DNA from 4 places in the Bradyrhizobium sp. USDA 223 genome. Region 2 is predicted to be linked to each of the others. Evidence: predicted binding sites of a transcription regulator. Region 2 holds the regulator's gene; each other region holds the start of a gene.
What was found. Region 2 encodes PhoB, which activates phosphate uptake and scavenging genes when phosphate is short. Its sites were predicted from a motif close to TGTCATNNANCTGTCAT; they were not measured.
Positions count from the first base shown of each region.

Region 1: the regulator PhoB is predicted to act here: its motif matches at 1,672-1,688, upstream of ABIA40_RS36620 (YdcH family protein).
Region 3: the regulator PhoB is predicted to act here: its motif matches at 2,084-2,100, upstream of ABIA40_RS29630 (DUF2794 domain-containing protein).
Region 4: the regulator PhoB is predicted to act here: its motif matches at 1,944-1,960, upstream of ABIA40_RS13795 (RNA degradosome polyphosphate kinase).

Region 1 covers NZ_JBIYDR010000001.1:7,854,229-7,858,791, reverse strand. Annotated here, with positions in the region: gene ABIA40_RS36625 (NAD(P)/FAD-dependent oxidoreductase) at 132-1,256, shown strand; gene ABIA40_RS36620 (YdcH family protein) at 1,402-1,584, opposite strand; gene ABIA40_RS36615 (YdcH family protein) at 1,915-2,121, shown strand; gene ABIA40_RS36610 (hypothetical protein) at 2,253-2,471, shown strand; gene ABIA40_RS36605 (hypothetical protein) at 2,494-2,745, shown strand; gene ABIA40_RS36600 (GGDEF domain-containing protein) at 2,747-3,403, opposite strand; gene ABIA40_RS36595 (hypothetical protein) at 3,360-3,503, shown strand; gene purE (5-(carboxyamino)imidazole ribonucleotide mutase) at 3,597-4,085, shown strand; gene ABIA40_RS36585 (5-(carboxyamino)imidazole ribonucleotide synthase) at 4,085-4,563, shown strand, end outside.
Region 2 covers NZ_JBIYDR010000001.1:7,053,192-7,057,754, reverse strand. Annotated here, with positions in the region: gene ABIA40_RS32805 (aspartate aminotransferase family protein) at 1-433, opposite strand, end outside; gene ABIA40_RS32800 (GcrA family cell cycle regulator) at 891-1,403, shown strand; gene phoB (phosphate regulon transcriptional regulator PhoB) at 1,695-2,402, opposite strand; gene phoU (phosphate signaling complex protein PhoU) at 2,425-3,141, opposite strand; gene pstB (phosphate ABC transporter ATP-binding protein PstB) at 3,153-3,974, opposite strand; gene pstA (phosphate ABC transporter permease PstA) at 3,971-4,563, opposite strand, start outside.
Region 3 covers NZ_JBIYDR010000001.1:6,360,242-6,364,804, reverse strand. Annotated here, with positions in the region: gene acnA (aconitate hydratase AcnA) at 1-625, shown strand, start outside; gene ABIA40_RS29635 (thioredoxin family protein) at 857-1,633, shown strand; gene ABIA40_RS29630 (DUF2794 domain-containing protein) at 2,167-2,538, shown strand; gene ABIA40_RS29625 (GNAT family N-acetyltransferase) at 2,648-3,178, opposite strand; gene ABIA40_RS29620 (Bax inhibitor-1/YccA family protein) at 3,427-4,218, opposite strand; gene ABIA40_RS29615 (ABC transporter permease) at 4,501-4,563, opposite strand, start outside.
Region 4 covers NZ_JBIYDR010000001.1:2,975,350-2,979,912, forward strand. Annotated here, with positions in the region: gene purM (phosphoribosylformylglycinamidine cyclo-ligase) at 1-419, opposite strand, end outside; gene ABIA40_RS13785 (CDP-alcohol phosphatidyltransferase family protein) at 575-1,117, shown strand; gene ABIA40_RS13790 (DnaA ATPase domain-containing protein) at 1,210-1,887, shown strand; gene ABIA40_RS13795 (RNA degradosome polyphosphate kinase) at 2,034-4,223, shown strand; gene ppx (exopolyphosphatase) at 4,239-4,563, shown strand, end outside.

The sequences.
Region 1 (4,563 bases), 800 kb from region 2:
AACAGAATAATGTGACATAAAATGCGGCAATTGCCCTGACATGATAAACGACTTCTTAACGGAAGCCCCGCTTGCGCCGCCGCATCCGGACCGTGCGCCACCGGTGCTTCCAACTGGTTTCCTGCACAACCATGGATAGGGTCGATTGCGTCGTCATCGGAGCCGGCGTGGTCGGGCTCGCGGTGGCCCGGAAGCTCGCCCAGGCCGGGCGCGAGGTGATCGTGCTCGAGGAAGCCGAGGCGATCGGCACCGTCACCTCCTCGCGCAACAGCGAGGTGATCCATGCCGGCATCTACTACCGGGCCGGGAGCTGGATGGCGCGCATGTGCGTGGCAGGCAAGCACGCGCTGTACCGCTACTGCGCCGAGCGCGGCATCCCGCACAAGAATTGCGGCAAGCTGATCGTCGCGACCAGCCCGAAGGAGACCGAGAAGCTCCAATCGATCAAGGCGCACGCCGAGGCCAACGGCGTGCTCGACATGCAGCTGCTCTCGGGCGAGGCCGCACGCGCGCTGGAGCCGGCGCTCGCCTGCGACGCCGCGCTGCTGTCACCGTCGACGGGCATCATCGACAGCCACGCCTACATGCTCTCGCTGCGCGGCGAAGCCGAGGACGCCGGCGCAGCTTTCGCGTTTCACACCCCGCTGATCCGTGCCAAGGCGGCGGCCGGCCTCATCGAGATCGATGCCGGCGGCGAGGCACCGATGACGCTGCAATGCAGCCTCCTCGTCAACGCCGCGGGGCTGTCGGCGACGCATGTGGCGCGCTGCATCGACGGCATGCCGCTGGACCGGATTCCGCCGGCCTATCTCGCCAAGGGAAACTACTTCAGCTGCAACGCCAGGGCGCCGTTCTCGCGCCTGATCTATCCGGTGCCAGAGCCCGGCGGCCTGGGCGTGCACCTGACGCTGGACATGGCAGGACAGGCGCGCTTCGGGCCTGACGTCGAATGGATCGAGACGATCGACTACGAGGTCGATCCGTCACGCGCCGAGCGCTTCTATCCCGCGATCCGCAAATACTGGCCGACGCTGCCTGACGGCGCGCTGATGCCGAGCTATTCGGGCATCCGCCCGAAGATCGTGCCGCCGGCCGTGGCCACGCAGGATTTCTTGATGCAGGGCCCGCGCGATCACGGCGTTGCAGGCCTGATCAATCTGTTCGGCATCGAATCGCCGGGACTGACGTCCTCGCTCGCGATCGCCGATCACGTCGCCGAGCTCGCAGATATCGAGAGTGTTTCGAGAAGCGGATAAGTGTGCGCGTCGAGAACCACGGGTCCAAGCAAGAGTGAGCGCCGCACAACCGCGTGCACGGTACACACCTTGCAGCAGGGATGAGCACGAATGCTCTCATCCCTGCGTGAAGGACGTGATCAACTCTACACTGTCACGGGGGTTACTAGTGGAGCGTGTCGCCAGATTGCTTCAGACGCTCGATCTGGTCCTTGACCATCAACTTCCGGCGCTTCAACTCAACAATTTGCAGGTCGTCTGTTGAAAGGTGCACGAGAGCTTCGTGCAATTCGTTTTCGAGAAGTTTGTGCTTCCGTTCCAATTCAACGAGATGTGCCTGAATTGTCATTCGAAACCTCCTCGGTAGGGTTGAACCTTTAGGATTCGATCCGGACAACCAAGTCTACATCACCGATTCGTCCTGTCGATGGGTATCCGTCGTTGCAGCGTCATTTTTGAAAGTTCATATGTAACGAAGCGTGACTAAGGGAACCACGCCGGAAAAATCCATGATATCAATACGCCGGCGCACCGCCGCGGCTCCCTGCAGAAATATGTTGCGGGAGATTGGCGACGGGGGATCGCAGATCGCTTGCGATCACGCGGCGCAAGGACGATAATTTCCACAGGGCATCCACAGCCCGGATCTCACGCCTATCGGTTTTCGGCCACCGCAGACATGACCAATGAAGATGAGCGTGAGCTCGAAGCCGAGCTCACCCGGCTGCAGCAGGAACACCGAGATCTCGATGCGGCGATCGATGCGTTGCATCAATCGCCCGCCCCCGACCTGTTGCGGTTACAGCGCCTGAAGAAGCGCAAGCTGTTGTTGCGCGACCGTATCGCGTTCATCGAAGACCAGATCACCCCCGACATCATCGCCTGACCGTGAGCCGGTCTTGCGCGGCGCCCCGCCGCTTCCGAATCCGCTTGACTCAATAAGAACAAAATAGGAACATTCGCGGGCACCCCAACACCTCAGAGAACGCTCAAGGACAACACACGAGGACAACGCAGATGTCGGCAACCGCCCTTTTCGACAACAGCCATTACGAACAGGCCTGCGATCAGGCGATCGCGATGTGCGACGGCAATCTGCGCAGCACCATCAAGGCGCTGATCATGGCCAACGAATATCTGGAAGCCGAGCTGGAGGAATTGCAGGCGGCGATTTCCGCCGGCTGCATTCCGGAGATCTCGCGCAGCAAGATGCGGAGCAAGAGCAGCGCCGCATAATCTTCAACCTTGGAGCAACGCCATGTCGGATGTGACCTATTACGTTGCAATGCCCTTCTTGATCGATGACGACGGATCACCCGTCGCAGGCGCTGCAGAGGAGTGCCAGTCCTCGACGGCGGCGCTGCGACGCGCCGAGATGCTGGCGCGCGGCGCCGGCCATATCGGCGCAATCGCATTCAGCCGCAGCGGCGATCCCATGACGGGCGAATTTGGCGGCGCGACGCTGCTGCGCAAGTTCGGCAACGTGCCGGAAGATCTTGCCTCCCTGTAGACTAGCGCTCGCTGCCGACCAGCTTGATCCGCGGCTCGTGCCGGCGGCTCGCCTTGCGCACATACATGGCGGCATCCGCCTCCTCCAGGGCGCGGCCTGCAGCGGATTGCGGACCGAGCAGCGCGACGCCGGCCGAGGCGCCCGCGGTCACGTGCTGGCCGCGAAAAACGAATGACAATTCGTCGATCGCCTGCTCCAAGGCCGCGGCCTTCGCCTTGGCATCGGTCTCGCTGAGATTCCAGAGCAGCAGCGCGAACTCGTCGCCGCCAAGGCGGCCGATCACGTCGGAGGCGCGGACCTGTCGCGTCAACGTGGCGACGATCGCCTTGAGCACCTCATCGCCGGCGGCATGACCGAAGGAATCGTTGATCGGCTTCAACCGATCGACGTCGAGCACGATCAGCGCCCCGCTGGCGCGGTAACGCTTCATATAGGCGATGGCGCGCGCGAGCTCGCGCTCGAAACCGCGCCGGTTGGGAATCCCGAGCAGGAAATCGGTGTCGGCGGCCGCCTCGAGCTCCGAGATCCGCAGCAGGGCCGCCTTGAGCTTGCTCCTGAGGCCGCGGATGATCGCCTTGTCGTCATCGGCAGCCGGCGCTCTGCGCAAGGCCGGTTTGGCCGCGCGGCTCGAAACGGCTTTGGATCGGGCGGCGCTGATGTTCCGGCCCTTTCTGGCCTTCGCAGGGCTCGCCCTTTTCGGTTTCTTCATGGGCATCCTGCTCAATGAAGGCTTGCGGGGATTCACCAAGACAGGATAGTGGATTCCCTTCTCCTTGCCACCGCCTTGCGAGCCGCCGGCCGGAATCATTAATCTGGCCTATCTCTCTGTTTTTCTGGGCACAATTGACGTCATGACCGCGCCGATCGCCATCATCATGGGAAGCCAGTCGGACTGGGAAACGATGCGGCACGCCGCCGACACGCTTGACGCGCTCGGCATTGTTGCCGACAGCCGCATCGTCTCGGCCCACCGCACGCCCGACCGGCTGTTCGCATTCGCCAAGGGTGCCAAGGCCGCAGGTTACAAGATTATCATCGCCGGCGCCGGTGGCGCGGCCCATCTGCCCGGCATGGCGGCGGCGCTGACGGAACTCCCGGTGTTTGGCGTTCCCGTCGAATCCAAGACGCTCAAGGGCGTCGATTCGCTCTATTCAATCGTCCAGATGCCCGCGGGCATTCCGGTCGGCACCCTCGCCATCGGCAAGGCCGGCGCGATCAATGCTGCGCTGCTGGCAGCCGCCGTGCTGGCATTGTCCGACCCGGCCCTGTCGGATCGCCTCGCCGCCTGGCGCAAGGCCCAGACCGAGGCGGTCGCCGAGCGGCCGGAGGACAAGGCGTGATGGGCACCAGGCACGTGAAGCTGAAGCCCGGTGACACCATCGGAATCCTCGGCGGCGGACAATTGGGCCGGATGCTTGCCATGGCCGCGGCGCGACTCGGCCTGCGCTGCCAGGTGTTCTCGCCCGATCCGGATTCACCGGCCTTCGACGTCGTGCTGAACGCGACCTGCGCCGAATATGCCGACGTCGAGGCGCTCGAATTGTTCGCGCATGATGTCGACGTCATCACCTACGAATTCGAGAACGTGCCGGCGGCAGCCGCGCTGGTATTGGACGCGCGCCGCCCGGTGCTGCCCAACCGCAAGATCCTCGAGACGACCCAGGACCGGCTCGCCGAGAAGGATTTCGTGACGAAGCTCGGGATCGGCACTGCCGCCTACGCCGACGTCACCTCCGTCTCCTCGCTGCGCGAGGCGATCGCCAGGATCGGCCTTCCAGCGGTGCTGAAAACCCGCCGCTTCGGCTATGACGGCAAGGG
Region 2 (4,563 bases):
CGGTGGCGGCGAGCGTCGCCAGCGTGCGGCCATGGAAGGCACCCTCGAAGGTGATCATGCGGTAACGCTCCGGATGCCCCTTGGAGAAGTGATGGTGACGCACCAGCTTGATCACGCCTTCCAGCGCCTCGGCGCCGGAATTGCAGAAGAACACGAAGTCCGCAAAGCTCTCATTGCAGAGGCGGCTTGCGAGCTTCTCGCCGTCAGGGCTCTGGAACAGGTTCGACATGTGCCAGAGCTTGGTCGCCTGCTCCTGCAATGCCTTGACCAGCGCGGGATGGACATGGCCGAGCGCATTCACCGCCACGCCCGAGGTGAAATCGAGATAGCGATCGCCGTTGGTCGCGATCAGCCAGCAGCCTTCGCCGCGCTCGAAACCGAGGTCGGCCCTGGCGAAAACGGGGAGCAAATGCGGCGCTGCGCTGTTAGTCATGACATCACTTGAATGTTGCGGACGGTGTGAGGCATGCATTGCGCGACGCACCATCAACCGGCCCCGGAAAACGAAACGTGCCGCCTTTTAAGGGCGGCACGTGCCACTATCTTATGCTTGGCAAGACGGGTGTCAATGCCGCCCGGAAAGCCTCGCGAAACGCTGATTCCGTAGTCTTGCGGTGCCGATTTTGCGGTTTTTCACCACGGAACATGTGGAAGCGAGTCGGCGGACTCTTGCGCGGGAGTCACGCCATATTGTAGCGTTTGGACTGTCAGATACGACATCTCGTGCAGCAGTTCTGATCCCAGAAGTCCTCATGTACCGGCGTAAACGTTCGGGCGTCTTGAGCGCGCCCGGCGAGCCTTAAGGGATTCTGACGGCACGGGTTTTTCAAGGCTAAAGCATTCGCTGCGAAGGCCCAGGATGGCAGGCGCGCAGCGAGGGAAAGGGTGCAATGACGGTTTTGACCTGGTCCGATGATCGCGTCGAGCAGCTGAAGAAGCTCTGGGAGGCCGGACTTTCGGCCAGCCAGATCGCGGCGGAGCTCGGCAATGTGACCCGCAATGCCGTGATCGGCAAGGTGCACCGGCTCGGCCTGTCCGGCCGCGCCAAGAGCCCTTCATCGGCAGCGCCCAGGCCGCGCAAGGCACGGCCCGCGCAGCACATGATGCGGGTGACCCGCCCCGTCGCGCGCGGCAACACCGCGCTGGCGCAGGCCTTCGAGGTCGAGTTGGAAGCCGAGCCGGTTACCTACGACAACGTGGTGCCGATGAGCCAGCGGCTGTCGCTGCTGGAATTGAACGAGGCGACCTGCCACTGGCCGGTCGGCGATCCATCGAGCCCGGATTTCTTCTTCTGCGGCGGCAAGGCGCTCTCAGGCCTGCCCTACTGCGCCCAGCATTCGCGCGTGGCCTATCAGCCCGCAGCGGACCGCCGTCGCGCAGCACCGAAGCCGGGCACGCGGTGAGCTCGCGATTTCATTGATTGCCAGGACAGCAGCCGTCACACGATGACGGCTCCAATTATTCGGTGTCATCCCCGCCTAGTGCGCGATTGCGCACGGGGAGCGGGGATCCATAACCACAGGGCGCGGTGATTGCGCGAGATGGTTACTGCGAGTCTTCGCCAGACCACGTACTATCGTTGATCGCGGCGAGCGCGAGCGCTCGCGCTGAGATCCCGGGCTCGCGCTGCGCGCGCCCCGGGATGACGGTCGAGATCGGCGCCGCAGTTCGCCAAACCAGCTGTCGCTGGCGCTTTATGTCTGCTCAGCCTTCGCAAAGCGATCGTCCAGCGCGTAGCCGGCGCCGCGGACGGTGCGGATCGGGTCCTGCTCGCGGCCGAGATTGAGCAGCTTGCGCAGGCGGCCGATATGGACGTCGACGGTGCGCTCGTCGATGTAAATGTCGCGGCCCCAGACGCTGTCGAGCAGCTGCTCGCGCGAGAACACGCGGCCGGGATGCTCCAGGAAGAACTCCAGCAGGCGATATTCGGTCGGGCCGAGATCGATCGGCCGGCCTGAGCGCGCCACGCGGCGCTTGTCGCGGTCGAGCTCGATATCGCCATAGGCGAGCACGGTGGCGAGGCGCTCGGGACTCGCACGCCTGAGCAGACCCTTCACGCGCGCAAGCAGCTCCGGCACCGAGAACGGCTTGACGATGTAATCATCCGCGCCGGTCGCAAGCCCGCGCACCCGCTCGCTCTCCTCGCCGCGCGCGGTGAGCATGATGATCGGCAGCTGCTTGGTCTCGGAGCGGGTCCGAAGCCGCCGGCACAGCTCGATGCCCGACAGGCCCGGCAGCATCCAGTCGAGCACGATCAGATCGGGAATGTGCTCCTTGAGGCGGGTGTCGGCGTCATCGCCGCGCATCACCGTCTCGACGTCATAGCCGTCGCCTTCGAGGTTGTAGCGAAGAAGCTCGGTGAGAGCTTCCTCGTCCTCAACCACCATAATGCGTGCGCCCATGTTGTCGTCGCTCCTTAAGTCGTCAGGTGTTCGGCACCGTCGTGGCGAAGGTCGTCATGTCGCCCTTCGGCCGCTTGTCGGTGATCGCCTGGCCCTCGATCATGTAGAACACGGTCTCGGCGATGTTGGTGGCGTGGTCGCCGATCCGCTCGATGTTCTTGGCACAGAACATCAGGTGGATGCAGAACGAGATGTTGCGCGGATCCTCCATCATGTAGGTGAGGAGCTCGCGGAACAGCGAGGTGCAGATGGCGTCGACTTCCTCGTCGCCCTTCCACACCGCCATCGCCGCCGGGAGGTCGTGCGCGGCATAGGCGTCCAGCACCGATTTGACCTGCTGCTGCACGAGGTCGGTCATGTGCTCCAGGCCGCGGAACAGCTTGAGCGGATGAAAATCCGTCTCCAGCGCCGCGACGCGCTTGCCCATGTTCTTGGCGAGATCGCCGATGCGCTCGAGATCGGTCGCAACGCGCATGGCGCCGACGATCTCGCGCAGGTCCACGGCCATCGGCTGGCGGCGGGCGATGGTGAGCACGGCGCGCTCCTCGATGCGCTTCTGCAGCGCGTCGAGCTCGCCGTCGGTGGCGACGACGCGCTGGCCGAGCGCCACGTCGCGGCGGATCAGCGCGTCGACGGAATCGACGATCATGCGCTCGGCGATGCCGCCCATCTCGGCGACCAGGCGGGTGAGCTCCTGAAGGTCGCTGTCGAAAGCCTTTAAGGTATGTTCAGAACCCATGTTCCGTCTCCTCAGCCGAACCGGCCGGTAATGTAATCCTGCGTGCGCCGATCGCTCGGCGACGTGAAGATCTTGCTGGTGTCGTCGAACTCGATCAACTCGCCGAGATACATGAAGGCGGTCTTGTCGGAGACGCGCGCCGCCTGCTGCATGTTGTGGGTGACGATCGCGATCGTGTAATTCTCGGACAATTCCTGGATCAGCTCCTCGACCTTGGCGGTCGAGATCGGGTCGAGTGCCGAGCAGGGCTCGTCGAACAGGATCACCTCGGGCCGCACCGCGACGGTGCGGGCGATGCAGAGGCGCTGCTGCTGGCCGCCGGAGAGCGACAGGCCGGAGGCATTAAGCTTGTCCTTGACCTCGTTCCACAGCGCGCCGCCGCGCAGCGCCTTCTCGACGCGGCCGTCCATCTCGGACTTGGAGATCTTCTCGTAGAGGCGGATGCCGAAGGCGATGTTCTCGTAGATCGTCATCGGGAACGGCGTCGGCTTCTGGAACACCATGCCGACCCGGGCGCGGAGCAGGTTGAGGTCGAGCTTGGGGTCGAGGATGTTGGTGTGGTCGAGCAACAGCTGACCCTCTGCGCGCTGGCCCGGATAGAGGTCGTACATCCGGTTGAAGATGCGCAGCAGGGTGGACTTGCCGCAGCCGGACGGGCCGATGAACGCCGTGACGCGGTTGGTGCCGAGCGCCAGGTTGATGTTCTTCAGCGCGTGGTGGTCACCGTAGTAGAAGTTGAGGTTGCGCGCGGTGACCTTGGCGGGCGCCTCGGGCAACGGCTGCGAACCGGGATGAACGGTCGGTGCGCTGACGGAAACAGACATTTCACTCATTTTGCAGTCCTCTCGGCGCCAAGGATGCGCGCGCCAATGTTAAGGGCAAGCACGGTCAGGGTGATCAGCAGCGCGCCGCTCCAGGCGAGTTGCTTCCAATATTCGTAGGGGCTCTGCACGAAGTTGTTGATGGTGACAGGCAGGTTCGCCATCGTCTTGTCCAGGCCGAGGCTGAAGAACTGGTTCGACAGCGCCGTGAACAACAGCGGCGCGGTCTCGCCGGCGACCCGGGCGGTGGCGAGCAGCACGCCGGTGATGAGGCCGGCGCGCGCCGCACGGTACGCGATTCGCCTGATCACCAGCGAGCGCGGCAGGCCGAGCGCGCTGGCAGCTTCGCGCAACGGATTCGGCACCAGCAGCAGCATGTCCTCCGTGGTGCGCACGACGACCGGGATCACGATGACGGCAAGTGCCAGCGCGCCCGCAATCGCCGAGAAGCCGCGCATCGGCACCACCACCGCGCCATAGATGAAGAGGCCGATGATGATCGAGGGTGCCGACAAGAGAATGTCGTTGATGAAGCGGATCACCGAGGTCAGCTTGTCGTTGCGGCCGTACTCGGCGAGATAGGTGCCGGCGAACAGGCCGA
Region 3 (4,563 bases), 690 kb from region 2:
CAAATATCTCAGCGAACACCAGGTGCGTCCGGCCGACTTCAACCAGTACGGCACGCGCCGCGGCAACCATGAAGTCATGATGCGCGGCACCTTCGCCAACATCCGCATCAAGAATTTCATGCTGAAGGGCGCGGACGGAAACATCCCCGAGGGCGGCCTGACCAAGCACTGGCCCGACGGCGAGCAGATGTCGATCTACGACGCCGCGATGAAGTACCAGGAAGAGAAGGTGCCGCTGGTGGTGTTCGCCGGTGCCGAGTACGGCAACGGCTCCTCGCGCGACTGGGCCGCCAAGGGCACGCGCCTGCTCGGCGTGCGCGCCGTGATCTGCCAGAGCTTCGAGCGCATCCATCGCTCCAACCTGGTCGGCATGGGCGTGCTGCCGCTGACCTTCGAGGAAGGCACCTCCTGGCAGTCGCTTGGGCTGAAGGGCGACGAGAAGGTGACCATCCGCGGCCTCGTCGGCGACCTCAAGCCGCGCCAGAAGCTGACCGCGGAGATCGTCTCCGGCGACGGTTCGCTGCAGCGCGTTTCGCTGCTCTGCCGCATCGATACGCTGGACGAGCTCGACTACTACCGTAACGGCGGCATCCTGCACTACGTGCTGCGCAAGCTCGCGGCGTAAACGCGGATTTGTGAATGATGGCTCACTGCGAAGTGAGTAGAAGCCTTAACGAAGGCGGCCTATCAAAGGCCGCCTTCGCGCGTTTGCGGTACGCTTCAGATGGGCCCGCCCGGCGGAAAACCTCCCTTTGGACGGTGGCCCGGATGGATGAATGTACCGCGCCCCGTAAGACTACGGTGACCATCCGGCGATAAGATTTCCCCCTGAGAGCAACGGTGTGCGGCGTTCGACATGACGACAATGACGGCTTCCCATCTGATTCCACGTTGGTCCGGCGCCCTCTGGTCGGGAGCTCTCGGCATATGTGCGATCATCGCCGTCATTCGTCCTGCCCAGGCTGAACCCCGCGCCGTCGTCGAATTGTTCACCTCGCAGGGCTGCTCCTCCTGCCCGCCCGCCGATCAGATCATCGGCGATCTCTCCAAGGACCCCTCCGTGATCGCGCTGAGCATGCCGATCGATTACTGGGACTATCTCGGCTGGAAGGACACGCTGGCGGATTCGCGCTTCTCTGCACGGCAGCGTGCCTATTCGCGCATGCGCGGCGACCGCGAGGTCTACACGCCGCAGGTCGTGGTCAACGGCTCCACCCATGTCATCGGCAGCGATCGCGCCGGCATCGAGAACGCGATCGGCAAGACCGACAAGGGCACCGGCGTGATGAGCGTGCCGGTGACGATGTCGCTCTCGGGCAAGCAGATCAACGTCTCGGTCGCCGCCAGCAAGGAGCCCGCGGTCTCGCGCGGCGAGGTCTGGATCTGCTCGATCGCCAAGTCGGTGCCGATCGCGATCACCCGCGGCGAGAACAAGGGACAGCAGGTCACCTATCACAACGTGGTGCGTAGCCTGCTCAAGGTCGGCGACTGGACCGGCCGCCCGGAGAGCTGGACGGTGCCGATCGAGAACCTCACGCGCGACGGCGTCGACGGCGCAGTGGTCTACGTCCAGGACGGCAGCCGCGAGCGACCGGGCCCGATGCTGGGTGCGGCGTACACGTCGCTGCATTGAAGCGCAGATCTTCTTGAGACATCAGTCTCTCGTCATTCCGGGGCGCGCCACTTGGCGCGAGCCCGGAATCCATCAATCCCATTATCCGAGCTGAGAAATGGATTCCGGGCTCGCGCTTCGCGCGCCCCGGAATGACGGGCGCCGGAAACATCCCGGCACAAACAAAAAAGGACCAACTTGCGTTGGCCCTCCTTGTCGTGCGTACAGACCCGATCCTGTTCGACCCCGGGGGGCTGGGGGCTGAGGAATCCGGAACCGAAAGGACCGGGTCAACGCACGTCACCCTTTTCGCAGTGCAGGGCGGCAGGCGGTTGGCGGAAAAGCGGCGATACTATGATTCCTGCTAACGATCCCGTGACGGTTTGCCGCGACGGAGTTCCACCCTTGCGTGTGCCCTGTTGGACGCCGATTCGATGGGGCGAGCCCCTTGCGATGCGGAACGGTTGGCGCAATCATGCAATTGTCACGAACGCGGTTCCGGGGACGATCTTGGCGGACGCGGGTCATAGCCGTGCGATGAGGAGGCGCTTCCCATGAGTCTGACGTCGGAGGATGCCGACCCGAGCGAGCAGCGCGCGGCGGCGCGTCCTGCCGCGGTGCATGCGCAGCCGAACCGGGTGACGTTCAACCGGATCGAGTTGCACCGGATTCTCAATCTCTACGGCCGCATGGTCGCTGACGGCGAGTGGCGCGATTATGCCATCGACTTCCTGAAGGACCGCGCCGTGTTCTCGGTCTATCGCCGCGCCTCGGAAGTGCCGATCTATCGCATCGAGAAGGACCCGCGCCTGGCGCGCAAGCAGGGCATGTACAGCGTGATCTCGGCGACCGGCCTGATCCTGCGCCGCGGCCACGAGCTCGAGCGGGTGCTGCTGGTGATCGATCGCAAACTGGCGGTGGTGTAGACGAACGAACGGTGCCGTAGGGTGGGCAAAGGCGCGTAGCGCCGTGCCCACGCGCTTTCTCTAGTGCGGCGAACGGTGGGCACGCTTCGCTTTGCCCACCCTACGACATCTACTTTGTCGGCACCGTGCTTGCGCCCTCGCCGAGGTCGCGTTGCATCATCACGGTGTCCAGCCAGCGGCCGAATTTCAGCCCGACACTGGGATGCGTGCCGATCATCTTGAAGCCGCACCTCGTGTGCACGCCGATCGATCCGGTATTGGCGGAATCGCCGATGACAGCGATCATCTGACGGAAGCCGCGCGCCTCGCATTCGGCGATCAGCCGTTCCAGCAGCATTGACCCGACGCCGCGGCGGTGGAAGGACGGATCGAGATAGATCGAGTTCTCCACCGTGAAGCGATAGGCCGGCCGCGGCCGGTAGGCGCCGGCATAGGCATAGCCGGCCACGCGCCCGTCCAGCATGGCGACGAAATAGGGATAGCCGCCGTCGATCAGCGCGCGATAGCGGCGCGTCATTTCGGTGAGGTCGGGCGGCTCCAGCTCGAATGTCGCCGTGCCCTCGCGGACGGCCTGCTGGTAGATGGCGGTGACGGCGGGAAGGTCGGCCTCGGTGGTGGGCCTGATATCGGGTGCGGACATGGGGGAAGGATAGAGCCTTCGTCCGACTGCTGGAAGGGGTTCCGCCGCCTCCGCAGCGTCATTGCGAGCGCAGCGAAGCAATCCAGAAATGCATCCGCGGAGGGACTCTGGATTGCTTCGTCGCATCAGAGCAAAATTGCTGCGCAATTTTGTCGCGAGCTCCTCGCAATGACGAGGAGAGCCCGTACCCCCAAACGAAAACCCCGGCCTTTCGGCCGGGGTTCGTGTCCGTTCTCTCGTCTCAGAGCTTACTCGCGCTGGCCGAGGAGCTGCAGCAGCAGCGTGAACAGGTTGATGAAGTTCAGGTACAGCGACAGTGCGCCGGTGATGGCCGAACGCTCTGCGACTTCACCGCCGGCCGAGGCATAGCCGTAGATATAGTCGTTCTTCAGCCGCTGGGTATCCCAGGCGGTCAGGCCCGAGAACACCAGCACGCCGACCACCGACACGATGAACTGCAGCATCGAGCTGGCCAGGAACAGGTTCACCAGGCTGGCGAGAACGATGCCGATCAGGCCCATGAACAGGAACGAGCCCATGCCGGTCAGGTCACGCTTGGTGGTGTAGCCGTAGAGGCTCAGCGCACCGAAGGTCGCCGCGGTGATGAAGAACACCCGCACGATCGAGGTGTGCGTGAACACCAGGAAGATCGACGACAGCGAGATGCCCATCAGCGCCGCGAACACCCAGAACAGGATCTGGGCGGTCGAGGGGGCCAGACGGTTGATGCCCGCCGAGATCACGAACACCATCGCGAGCGGCGCTAGGATGAACAGCCACTTCAGGGGGCTGACGAACATGGCGTAGCCGAACGGCGTCAGGAACACCTTGCCGACGCGAACGGCGTCCGCCGTCGGAACGTCGGTCACGGCGGCCATGTAGACGCCGAGCGCGGCAAGGCCGGTGATGGCCAGGCCAATGGTCATGTAGTTGTAGATGCGCAGCATATAGGCGCGCAGGCCGGCATCGACCGTCGCGGCGTCAACACGCCCGGCGGCCCTGCCGAAAGGAGAAGCGTAGTTACGGTCTAGGTCCGACATGGTCGAATTCCCGTTGGTTGGTCCGGTCCGGCACGAGGGTCGCCATGCCGCCGGTTCGTCAAATTCTATCTCGGAGACCGCTGCCAGCCGATTTAATTTTGGCTCACAATCGGGACTCCGAACCCATCCGATATGTGGGAAACTAACACATTCGCCGCAACCTTCCACGCGCGGCTGAATGTCGCCCTCGGCGTCAATCCTGACGCGAAGCTGACGGGGGTAGCGTGGTTAATCGCGGAAACCGGGCCGATTCCGGGCAGCTCGATCCGCCGCTACATTTTGTCACAAATTTCGCAACACCGTCGCGGGCTTTTTGTTCAATGCCAGCAGCGTGCCGGCAAGCCC
Region 4 (4,563 bases), 4.1 Mb from region 2:
ATCAAAGCGCAGCCGGATTCGCGGCATCCCTCCGCAACGCCCGCGACGATGGCGGCCGTGGCCTCGGGGTCGAGCTTGCCGCAGGCGAAATAGTCCAGGAAAAACAGCGGCTCGGCGCCCTGCACCACGAGGTCGTTGACGCTCATGGCGACGAGGTCGATGCCGATGCCGCCATGCAGGCCGGTCTCGATCGCGATCTTGACCTTGGTGCCGACGCCGTCGGTCGCGGCCACCAGGACCGGGTCCTTGAAGCCGGCCGCCTTGAGGTCGAACAGGCCGCCGAAGCCGCCGATCTCGGCATCGGCGCCCGGCCGCGCCGTGGCGCGCACCATCGGCTTGATCAGGTCGACCAGGCGGTTGCCCGCGTCGATATCGACGCCTGAATCGGCGTAAGTGAGGCCGTTTTTGCGGTCGGTCATGCCCGATTTCCAGTGGGTTTGCGGCTGGTTACGTCGAATTCCGGGGACGCGCAATGGCTCGCATGGCGTTCCCCGCTATACTATGTAGACATATCAACCGGTTCAGCCTGCCACGGGCCGGATTTGAGGTCAGAACCGGTGCCGGGAAGCGCTGCGTGAGTATTCCGAATATCATTACCCTGGGCCGCATCATGCTGGTCCCGATCATCGTCTGGGCCATCGTGTCGAGCCAAATGGAGGTGGCGTTCGCCGTCTTCCTGATCGCCGGCATCAGCGATGCCGTGGACGGCTTTTTGGCCAAGCGCTTCAACATGACGAGCGAGCTCGGCGCGCTGCTCGATCCGCTCGCCGACAAAGCGCTGCTGGTCTCGATCTACATGGCGCTCGGCATCTGGGGCGCGATCCCGCGCTGGATCGTGATCCTGGTGGTCTCGCGCGACATCATGATTGTCGCCGCCGTGATCGTGTCCTGGCTGTTCGACCGGCCGGTCGAGATGAAGCCGTCGAAAGTCTCCAAGCTCAACACGGTGGCACAAGTAGCGTTCGCAGCTTTGGTGCTGGCGGCGCTTGCCTTCGGCTTCAAGCCCGCGCCTTATGATATCATCCTGATGGGTCTCGTCACGGTCTTCACGCTCTCCTCCGTGTCGCTCTATCTCGTCGAGTGGCTGCGGCACATGAGCACGATCGAGGCCAAATGAGCGGGGAAGCGGCCCAGCAAAAGGCCAAGTCCCGCACCATCAAGTCGAATCTCTACAAGCGGGCCGGCGCGCCGGCATGGAGCAGAGCAAGCGTGGCAGGCCGCGTTCATCCCCGACAATTGGCGTTTGCGCTTCCGCATGCGGAGAGCCTCAGCCGGGACAACTTCCTCGAGGGCCCCGCCAATGCGGCCGGTCTCGGCCTCATCGACGGTTGGCCGGAATGGCCGAACCGGATCATGTCGCTGGCGGGCCCGGAGGGAAGCGGCAAGAGCCATCTCGCCGCGATCTGGGCCGAGGAAGCTGGCGCCCGCTCGACCACCGGCAATGCGCTGACCGCGACGGACGTGCCCGGCGCGCTCGCCACCGGCGCGCTGGTGGTCGAGGATCTCAAGGCTGGGGACTTCGACGAGCGTGCCCTGTTTCATCTGATGAACCTCGCCCGCGAGGACGGCGCCTACGTCCTGTTCACCGGCCGCGAGGCGCCGGCCGCGCTTCCCATCGAGCTTCGCGACCTACGCTCGCGCCTGCGGGCCGTTCCGGCGGTTGCGCTGATGCCGCCCGACGACCAGCTGTTCCGCGGCCTCATCGTCAAGTTCTGCGCCGACCGCCAGCTCAATGTGGACGAGAGCGTGGTCGGCTATCTCGCGACGCGCCTGGAACGGTCCTCGGCCGCCGCCCGGCGGGCCGTCGAGCTGCTCGACAGTGAAGCCCTGCGGCTCGGCCGTCCCGTCACCCGGGCGCTGGCCGCCGAGCTGCTCCGGGACGCCTGACCGGCTCGCAGGCCTCCCCGAAGTCCGCTTGACGCGGCGCGGGGGCGGAACATCAATGTCATCGAAACGTCATCGCTCTAACACATGCTCCCGCCGATTTTTGCGCTTGAGTCGCAATTGGGGTGAACTGGATGGACCGACTTCTGATGGACTCTGCGCAAGCTGTTGAAACGAAAGAGAAAGCCCCGGAATCCGAGAGCCTTCCGGCCATCGCGTCCAGTCCCGAGCGGTTCATCAACCGCGAGCTGTCCTGGCTGCATTTCAATCGCCGCGTCCTGGAGGAATCGGTCAACCCGAGCCACCCCGTGCTGGAGCGGGTGCGATTCCTGTCGATTTCAGCGAATAACCTCGACGAGTTCTTCATGGTTCGCGTCGCCGGCATCAAGGCCCAGGTCCGCGAGGGCATCGCCGAGCGCAGCCCCGACGGCCTGACGCCGTCCGAGCAGCTCGCGCTAATCAACCGCACCGTCTCCCAGCTCGCCTCCGACCAGCAGGCGATCTGGCGCGACCTGCGCGCCACGTTGGCCGAGGTCGGCATCGTGCTGGTGGACGGCAAGGACGTCAGCAAGGCGGAACGGACCTGGATCGAGGACTACTTCCTCCACAACGTGTTCCCTCTCCTGACCCCGCTCGCGATCGATCCGGCCCACCCCTTCCCGTTCATTCCGAGCCTCGGCTTCACCATCGCGCTGCAGCTCACGCGCGCCGCCGACGGCAAGCAGATGAACGCGCTGATCCGCATGCCCGGCAAGATCGACCGCTTCATCCGCCTGCCAGCGGATGGCACGGTGCGCCTGATCTCGCTGGAGCAGGCCACCGCCCTGTTCATCAACCGCCTGTTCCCCGGCTACAATCTGCACGGCCAAGGCGCCTTCCGGATCATCCGCGACTCCGAGCTCGAAATCGAGGAGGAGGCCGAAGATCTCGTCCGCCTGTTCGAGACCGCGCTGAAGCGCCGCCGCCGCGGATCGGTGATCCGGCTCGAGATCGACGCCAAGATGCCGGAGCAGCTGCGCAGCTTCGTGCAGCACGCGCTCTCCGCCGCCGACGACGAGATCTTCCTGGTCGACGGCGTGCAGGCGATGAACGAGCTCTCGCAGCTCACCCGCCTCGACCGGCCCGACCTCGAATTCACCCCTTACGTGCCGCGCCACCCCGAACGCGTGCGCGAGCATGGCGGCGACATCTTCGCCGCGATCCGGCAAAAGGACCTCATCGTCCACCATCCCTACGAGTCGTTCGACGTCGTCGTGCAATTCCTGCAGCAGGCCACGCGCGACCCCGACGTCGTTGCGATCAAGCAGACGCTCTACCGCACCTCCAACAATTCACCGATCGTGCGCGCGCTGGCCGAAGCGGCCGAAGCCGGCAAATCAGTCACCGCGCTGATCGAGCTGAAAGCGCGGTTCGACGAAGAAGCCAACATCCGCTGGGCCCGCGATCTCGAACGCGCCGGCGTGCAGGTCGTCTACGGCTTCCTCGAATTGAAGACGCACGCGAAGCTCTCGATGGTGGTGCGCCGCGAGGGCGGCAGCCTGACGACTTACGTCCATACCGGCACCGGCAATTATCACCCGGTCACCGCGCGCATCTACACCGACCTCTCCTACTTCACCTCGGACCCGACGATCGGCCGCGATGCCGCCCGCGTGTTCAATTTCATCACCGGCTATGCAGCACCGAGCGATTTGGAAAAGATGGCGGTGTCGCCGCTGACCTTGCGCAAGCGCATCATCGAGCACATCCAGGGCGAGACCGCACATGCGCGGCATGGCCGTCCCGGCGCAGTCTGGATGAAGATGAACGCGCTGGTCGATCCCGACATCATCGACGCGCTCTACGAGGCCTCGCAGGCCGGTGTCCAGGTCGAGCTGGTGGTGCGCGGCATCTGCTGCCTCAGGCCCGGCATTCCCGGTCTGTCGGAGAACATCCGCGTCAAGTCGATCATCGGCCGCTTCCTGGAACATGGCCGAATCTACTGCTTCGGCATGGGCCAGGGACTGCCGAGCGCGAAAGCGGCTGTGTATATCTCGTCCGCCGACATGATGCCGCGCAACCTCGACCGCCGCGTCGAGGTGCTGTGTCCGCTGCAAAATCCGACGGTGCATCAGCAGGTTCTCGAACAGATCATGGTCGCGAACCTGAAGGACAATGAGCAGAGCTGGCAGTTGTTGCCGGATGGGTCTTCAACGCGTATGAAGACCGCGAAGGGCGAGGAGCCTTTCAACGTCCACAACTACTTCATGACGAATCCGAGTCTGTCTGGCCGTGGAAAGTCGCTCAAGGAATCCTCGCCGCGTCGTCTCACGCGCCGGAACGAACGTCATCAATCCTGATCGGGGATTTGCGACGTGAAGCGGCCGCGCAAGCGCGGCTCGAGCGTCGCGGTTATCGACATAGGCTCCAACTCGGTCCGCCTCGTCGTCTACGAGGCGCTGGCGCGCAGCCTGATCCCGATCTTCAACGAGAAGACGTTGTGCGGCCTCGGGCGCGAGGTGCAGAGCACAGGCCTGCTCGCGCCCGACGCCATCGACAAGGCGCTGACCTCGCTGAAACGGTTTCGTGCGCTGTGCCGGGTGATGAAGGTCGGACGCGTGTTCGCGATCGCGACCGCCGCATGCCGCGACGCCTCCAACGGCTCCGATTTCATCGCCAGGGCCGAGCGGATCTGCGCGG